Collimonas fungivorans Ter331: one gene and its partner. The protein of the gene in region 2 interacts with the protein of the main gene of each other region in a pairwise test. Links are inferred from orthologs where the notes say so. Each region holds a gene or a part of one and is shown on either strand. Other genes may lie near its edges.

Region 1 (4,349 bases), 520 kb from region 2 along the record:
GCAGCGGATGCCGCCGGTACAGAAAGTGACAACGGTCTTGTCGGCCAGTTCGTCCTTGTGCGCAGCGATCACCGCCGGGAATTCGCTGAATTTCTCGATGCGGTAATCAATCGTGTTTTCAAAGGTGCCGACGTCGACTTCAAATGCGTTGCGTGTATCCAGCATGACCACCGGCCGGCCGTTGTCGTCGTAACCCTGGTCCAGCCAGCGCTTTAGCGTCTGCGCCTGCACCGCCGGGGCGCGGCCCAGTTCCGGCTTGATCAAAGGGTGTTTCATCGTGATGATTTCCGCCTTCAGCTTGACCAGCATGCGGGTGAAAGGCTGTTTTTCGGAATAACTTTCCTTCACTTCCAGGTCCGCGAAGCGCTCGTCTGCGCGCAGCCAGGCCAGGAACTGGTCGATTTGCTCGCGCATGCCGGCCAGGAACAGGTTGATTCCCTCCGGAGTAAGCAAAATCGTGCCTTTTAGTTGCAATTGTTTGCAAATTGCAAGAAATTCCGGACGCTTTTGCTCTGCGTCTATGAAAGTGATGAATTTATAGGCCGCGATATTGACGTAAGGATGGCTGGACTGCATGATGTATTTCTCGGTAAGTCGTTGATTTATCAGTATTATAAACGCCGGCCGCAGGAATGCCCAATTTTGCCCTTGGAGGCAGGGCCTCAGGGTAAAATACCGGCCATGACGACACCGCAATTTATCCATCTCCGCCTCCATTCCGAGTATTCCATTGTCGACGGCCTGGTACGCATCGACGATGTCGTGAAAGCCGCTGCCGGCGACAAGCAGGCAGCACTTGGCATCTCCGACCTCGCCAACCTGTTCGGCATGGTCAAATTCTATAAGGCTGCGCGCGGCAAGGGCATCAAGCCGATCATCGGCTGCGATGTCTGGATCACCAATGACGACGACCGCGACAAGCCGTCGCGCTTGCTGCTGCTGGTCAAGAACCGCCGCGGTTATTTGCAGCTGTGTGAACTGTTGTCCCGGGCCTGGCTGGAAAACCTGCATCGCGGCCGCGCGGAAATCCGCGCCGAATGGCTGGCCGAACTGACGCAACAGAATGGCGGCAACGGGCTGATTGCCTTGTCTGGCGCCCATTTCGGCGACATCGGCATTGCCATTGACAATGGCAATACAGGATTGGCGGAGCGTTGCATCGAGCGGTGGGCGGCGATTTTCCCGGACAATTTCTATGTCGAGATCCAGCGCGCCGACCAGCCCAACATGGAAGCACATGTGCGCCAGGCGGTGGCGCTGGCTGCCAAATTCGGCGTGCCAGTGGTGGCTACCCATCCGATCCAGTTCCTGGATAAAGAAGAATTCATTGCGCATGAAGCGCGCACCTGTATCGCCGAAGGCGAAATGCTGGCCAATGCGCGCCGCGTGCGCCGTTTCAACGACCAGCAATCGTTCAAGACCCAGGCCGAAATGGCCGAGCTGTTCGCCGACATGCCGGCCGCGCTGCAAAACTCCATTGAAATCGCCAAGCGCTGCAACCTGACGCTGCAATTGGGCAAGCCGCAATTGCCGGATTTCCCGACGCCGGACGGCATGACCATTGGCGATTTCCTGATACAGCAATCGCAGGAAGGCCTGGAGCTGCGCCTGCTGCATTTGTTCCCGGATCAAGCGAAGCGCGAACAGCAGCGCCAGCGCTACCAGGACCGGCTGAAATTCGAAACCGACACCATCATCAAGATGGGTTTCCCCGGCTACTTCCTGATCGTTGCCGAGTTTATCCGCTGGGCCAAGCAGAATGGCGTTCCGGTCGGACCGGGACGGGGTTCGGGGGCCGGTTCGCTGGTCGCATATTCACTGCAGATCACTGACCTCGATCCGCTCAAATACAATCTGCTGTTCGAACGTTTCCTGAATCCTGAGCGCGTATCGATGCCCGACTTCGATATCGACTTTTGCCAGGAAGGGCGCGACCGCGTCATCCAGCACGTCAAGGATTTGTACGGCAAGGATGCGGTATCGCAGATTGCCACCTTCGGCACCATGGCGGCGAAGGGCGCGATCCGCGACGTCGGCCGGGTGCTTGATTTTGGCTACAATTTTTGCGACGGCATCTCCAAGCTGATTCCGTTCAAGCCGGGCAAGCACGTCACGATTGCCGACGCCATCCAGGAAGAGCCGATGCTGGCCGAACGCCTGGAGAACGAGGAAGAGGTCAAGCAGCTGCTCAACCTGGCGCAGCAAGTCGAAGGCATCGCGCGCAACATCGGCATGCATGCCGGCGGCGTGCTGATCGCACCCGGCAAGCTGACCGATTTCTGCCCGCTGTATACACAGGGCGGCGATGCCGGCGTGGTGTCGCAGTACGATAAAGACGACGTCGAAGCCGTCGGCCTGGTCAAGTTCGACTTTTTGGGTTTGACCACGCTGACGATCCTTGATCGCGCGGTGCGCTACATCAAGCAGCTCGATCCGGCCATGGCCGACTTCAGCCTGGAAAAACTGCCGCTCAACGACCGGCCATCGTATGAATTGCTGACCGCCGCTAAAACAGTGGCCGTGTTCCAGCTTGAAAGCCGCGGCATGCAAGGCATGCTGAAAGATGCGCGGCCCGACCGCTTCGAAGACATTATCGCGCTGGTGGCGTTGTACCGGCCGGGTCCGATGGACCTGATCCCCGATTTCTGCAAACGCAAGCACGGCGAACGCTTCGACTATCCCGACCCGCGTACTGAAGGCATCTTGTCGGAAACCTATGGCATCATGGTGTATCAGGAGCAGGTGATGCAGATGGCGCAGGTGGTCGGCGGTTACTCGCTCGGCGGCGCGGATTTGCTGCGGCGGGCGATGGGTAAGAAAAAAGCGGAAGAGATGGCGGAGCATCGCCAGATTTTCCGCGACGGCGCCGCCAAGGACGGTTTGACCGAAGCCAAGGCCGATGAGATTTTCGACTTGATGGAAAAGTTCGCGGGCTACGGCTTCAACAAGTCGCATGCCGCCGCTTACGCGTTGCTGTCTTATCACACCGCTTACCTGAAAGCACATCACCCCGCCGCGTTCATGGCAGCCAACTTGTCGCTGGCGATGGACGACACGGAAAAGATCAAGATCCTGGTGGAAGATTCGCTGGTGGTGTGCAAGCTGACCTTGCTGCCGCCGGACATCAATCTGTCGGATTACCGTTTCACGCCGGAAGGCGAGCCGGGCAAGAAGGCGACGTTCATCCGTTACGGCCTCGGTGCGGTAAAAGGTTCGGGACAGAACGCGATTGAAGCCATCATCGCCGCCCGCCAGGAAAAACCTTTCGTCGACCTGTTCGATTTCTGCCTGCGGGTGGACAAGCGCCAGATCAACCGCCGCACCATCGAGTCGCTGATACGCGCCGGTGCATTCGATTGTTTCAAGGTCGACCGCGGGATCCTGCTGGCTTCGGTGCCGCGCGCGATGGAAGCTGCTGACCAGAAACTGGCATCTGCCAACCAGGTGAGCCTGTTTGGCGGCGACGACAGCGATCTTGAAGCGCCGATCGAATACGTGCAGGCGGCGCCATGGACCGACAAGCAAAAACTGACGGAAGAAAAAAGCGCGCTTGGCTTCTATCTGTCAGGCCATCTGTTCCATGCCTATGCCGCCGAAGCGCGCCGCTTCGCGCGCACTCCGCTCGGCAGCCTGGAACCGTCGCGCGAACCGCGCGTCCTGGCGGGCATCATCTCCGGCTTGCGGGCGCAAATGACGCAGCGTGGAAAAATGATGATCGTGACGCTGGACGACGGCAGCGCGACTGTCGACGTCACTGTCTATAACGAACAGTTTGAACCGAACAAGGCGTTTTTCAAGGAAGACGAATTCCTGGTGGTGCATGGCAAGGTTTCGGAAGATCGTTTCAACGGCGGTTTGCGGGTGTCGGCGGAGAAGGTGATGGATATTGCCACTGCACGGATTCAGTACGGCCGTCAGATCGTGTTGTCCCTGTCCTCGCCGGCGCAGAAAATCGATGCGACGCAGCTGAAGGACATGCTGTCCTCGCATCGTTCCGGCAACGGTTTGCCGATGACGCTGCGCTACACCGGCGACGGCGTAGCTTGCGAAATACTGCTGGGCGATGAATGGAGAGTGTCTCCCAGTGATGGCTTGCAGTTGGCCCTCGTAGAAAAAGTCGGGAAAGAAGCGGTCGCAGTGGAGTACTAAGGCGCCGCTTGCCGCGTTTTGCCGATTGGCTCCGCATCCTCATATTACTTAACTCTACTTTCGGAGAAAAAATTCTCTCATGATAGTAAAGTGCAAAAAGAACTTAAAGCAGACTGACTTATGAGCGCATTCTCCTATACAACCATTTTCAAGCGCCTTGCGCTATTGCATCGGCCATACAAAAAGAGATTGACCCTGGG
Region 2 (3,448 bases):
TCATCGGCGCGCGCCGGATGGCCACGTAACAATGAATATGCAGGAGTATTACAAATGGGTAAAGGGCGTAAAGGCAGCGGTATAGAGATTCGTGAATCAGCTATTCGGGTGTCATTTACCTGGCGCGGGGTTCGTTGCCGGGAAACGCTGGACCTGAAACCAACCGCTCCGAATATCAAATTCGCTGAGCGAATGGTCGAGCAAATCAAACGCAAGATGGAGCTCGGTAGTTTTGTCTATGGCGAGTTTTTTTCGAATTCACCCAATGCCGGAAAAATGGGCTCCGCTGTACGGACACTTGAAGAAATGTGCAATCTGTGGCTTCAGACCAAGGGGCGGCTAGCTGCCGCCACGCTCTCCCAGTATTCGCTAGCACTAAAGTTTTGGCAAAGCAAACTCGGCGCCGACAGCGCGATCGAGTCGCTCAGCTACGGCAAAATCGCAGCGGTGGTGGGCTCTCACCCTTGGCCAAGCGCCAAGCTTTGTAATAACTACCTAATCCCGCTCAGAGGTGTTTTTGCGCTTGCCGGACGCGAGATCAGCGACTTGGTCAATCCGATGCAAGGCATCGAGAACGGAAAGCACCAAAAGGCCGTGCCGGACCCTCTGTCGACAGAAGAGATGGAATGGATTCTTTCTCATATGCGGGAGCACTACGACCTGCGGATAGCGAACTATTTCGAGTTTGCTTTTATGACCGGCATGCGCCATAAAGAACTAATTGCATTGCGTTGGGGCAACGTCGATTGGAATCATGGCACCGCGCGCGTTGAGCGGGCTCGGACGTTCAAGGGACAGCTCAAGAGCCTCAAGACTCATGAAATCCGCGACGTCGACCTGGTTGAACGAGTAATCGCCGTTCTGCAAGCGCAAAAAGCCTTTACGTTCCTGAAGTCGGATGAAATATTTGAAAATCCTGTCACGCTTCGCCCATGGCACGACGAACGCAGCCAGCGCGACCATTATTGGAGGCCAACACTGAAGCCCCTGGGGATTCGGATGCGCCGTGCCTACCAAACCCGGCATACATATGCGACAACCGCCTTAATGGCCAGCGTGAACCCGACCTACATCAGCCGGCAGATGGGACATGCCAATGCCAAGATGCTTTTTACTGTGTACGCTAAGTGGATTGATTCCGCAGATCGCGGGAGGGAGAAAGCAAAAATGGAAGCCATACTGCGCTTCCATTCCACTGATATTCACTTACAAACAAATTCGAAATTGCCCCAAATTTGTCCCAGCATCCCCGCAAACGTTGAGAATACTGGTAGGCACGATTGGACTCGAACCAACGACCCCTACCATGTCAAGGTAGTGCTCTAACCAGCTGAGCTACGCGCCTAAAGAAGCGAAATTATAATGGCAAATCCGGTTCGTGGCTAGTGTCTTGTGTGAATTTTTTGCAAGATCAGTTTTGCGGCGGATTTTCAGCGGCATCCACCGCCGGCTGGCGCCATATGCAGGCGCCTTTAGCGTCCTTGTCCAAACCATTTAGCACCAGCTCATGCTCGGCCAGTTCTTCCGCATTCGCGGTGCGCACCACGATCCCCGCCAGCGGCAGCAGCTCCAGCGCCGCACCGCCGCCGTCCGCATCGCCATGCCCTGCTCCCAGGTCGATGCTGAAACTGTTCTGGCCGCGCGTCATTGCCAGGTACACCTCGGCCAGCAGTTCGGAGTCAAGCAATGCGCCGTGCAAGGTGCGGTGGGCGTTGGAGATGCCGTAGCGGTCGCACAGGGCGTCCAGCGAGTTGCGTTTGCCGGGATACATTTCCTTGGCTTGCACCAGGGTGTCGATGACGCCGGCGACATCGCCGGAAAATGTGCCCTTGCCTAGCAGCTTGTATTCAGCGTCGAGGAATCCCAGGTCGAACGGCGCGTTGTGGATGATGACCTGGGCGCCGCGCGTGTATTCGCGCAGCTCGTCGAATATTTCGGCGAACTTCGGTTTGTCACTGAGGAAAGCAGTGGTCAAGCCGTGGACTGCCAGCGCGCCTTCTTCCGAATCGCGCTCGGGGTTGATGTAGCGATGGAAATTATTGCCGGTCAAGCGCCGGTTCAGCAACTCGACGCAACCGATTTCGATGACGCGGTCGCCGGTGCGCGGGTTGAGGCCGGTGGTTTCGGTATCCAGAACAATTTGTCGCATGGTCACTTAATCTTCAATACAAACATATGTTAATAGTAGCGCGCCTCAGCCAATGCGGCCGTGGCGGTGTTATACAACCGTGGTCACGCCGCGGTTGGCGAGCTGGTCGGCGCGCTCGTTGCCGACGTGGCCGGCATGGCCCCTGACCCATTTCCATTCGATCTTGTGCTGGGCCTGCGCGGCGTCCAGCGCCTGCCACAGGTCGACGTTTTTCACGGGTTCGCGCGCTGCGGTTTTCCAGCCGCGCGCTTTCCAGCCGTGGATCCATTCGCTGATCCCTTTTTGCACATACTGGCTGTCGGTATACACCGTCACCTCGCAGGGACGAGTCAGGGCGGTCAAGGCCTCGATCACCGCTTTCAGCTCCATCCGGTTATTGGTCGTATTGCGTTCGCCGCCAAACAATTCCTTTTCCTTGCCATCCGCCACCAATAGCGCACCCCAGCCGCCGGTGCCGGGATTGCCCTTGCAGGCGCCATCGGCATATATCTCTACTTTGTCCATACTGTCTTTCGCTGCTTGTTATATTTGAGACCGCTGCCCTGACTACTCAGCGCCGTTGCGGTCCGTCTTGTGTATCTTGTTGGTGGCCGGCACGCCGCGCGCTGCCTTGATCACCTGTTTGCTGAAAGCCGGGCCGACCAGGTGCATGCCCTTCACCCGCTTGATCGCCTGCACGATATATACCGCGCCGAAATACGGCCACCAGCGGTTGCCGGCCTTTTCCATGAAGGCGAAGCGATGCAGCCATTTGCTGCTGGTATACGGCGGCGCGTAGCAGCCGAAGTGGCCGCGGTTGACTTCCATGTTCAGCAGCTTCAGCCAGTCTTTCAGGCGCAGCAGGCTGATGAATTCGGCGTTCTGCGGCAGGAAATGCACGCCCGACATGCGGCCTGCGGTTTGCCTGATGCCCCACAAGCTGGCCGGATTAAAACCGGTGATGATAACCTGCCCTTCCGGAATCAGCACCCGTTCGACCTCGCGCAAGATCTGGTGCGGCTCGGCGGCGAACTCGAGCACATGCGGCAACACCACCAGGTCCAGGCTTTGCGAGGCGAACGGCAGTTCGGCGAAATCGTGGGTCACCACCACGCCGGATTGCGCTTCGCCCGCTGCCGGCAGGCGGCTGTCCGTCAGCCATTTGTGGCGCATGCGGTTCGCTTGCAGGGACTTGATTTGCGGCACGCCGATCTGCATCGCGTTGAAGCCGAAGATATCCGCCGTCATCGCGTCCAGGCGCGCCTGCTCCCACTCCAGCATGTAACTGCCGGTGGGCGTCTGCAGCCAGGGGCCGAGCGC

What was found. Proteins that work in one complex are often made in the same cells at the same time.
Region 1: the proteins of dnaQ (region 2) and dnaE interact in binary tests that used the Escherichia coli proteins (3 or more experiments, as listed by UniProt). The link is inferred for Collimonas fungivorans Ter331 from one-to-one orthologs.

The regions. Positions count from the first base shown.
Region 1 is NC_015856.1:1,217,683-1,222,031, forward strand. What follows is about bases 284-4,349. They hold dnaE (DNA polymerase III subunit alpha), read left to right. Parts: upstream 284-681; coding sequence 682-4,149; downstream 4,150-4,349. Other genes in these bases: CFU_RS05400 (sulfurtransferase), read right to left, coding at 284-576; msbA (lipid A export permease/ATP-binding protein MsbA), read left to right, coding at 4,270-4,349. Outside these bases: more of CFU_RS05400, read right to left, coding at 1-283. UniProt on the Escherichia coli protein: DNA polymerase III is a complex, multichain enzyme responsible for most of the replicative synthesis in bacteria. This DNA polymerase also exhibits 3' to 5' exonuclease activity. The alpha chain is the DNA polymerase catalytic subunit.
Region 2 is NC_015856.1:1,736,249-1,739,696, reverse strand. The notes cover bases 281-3,162. They hold dnaQ (DNA polymerase III subunit epsilon), read right to left. Parts: upstream 2,150-3,162; coding sequence 1,412-2,149; downstream 281-1,411. Other genes in these bases: CFU_RS07520 (class I SAM-dependent methyltransferase), read right to left, coding at 2,696-3,162; rnhA (ribonuclease HI), read right to left, coding at 2,219-2,653. In the rest of the region: more of CFU_RS07520, read right to left, coding at 3,163-3,448. UniProt on the Escherichia coli protein: DNA polymerase III is a complex, multichain enzyme responsible for most of the replicative synthesis in bacteria. The epsilon subunit contain the editing function and is a proofreading 3'-5' exonuclease.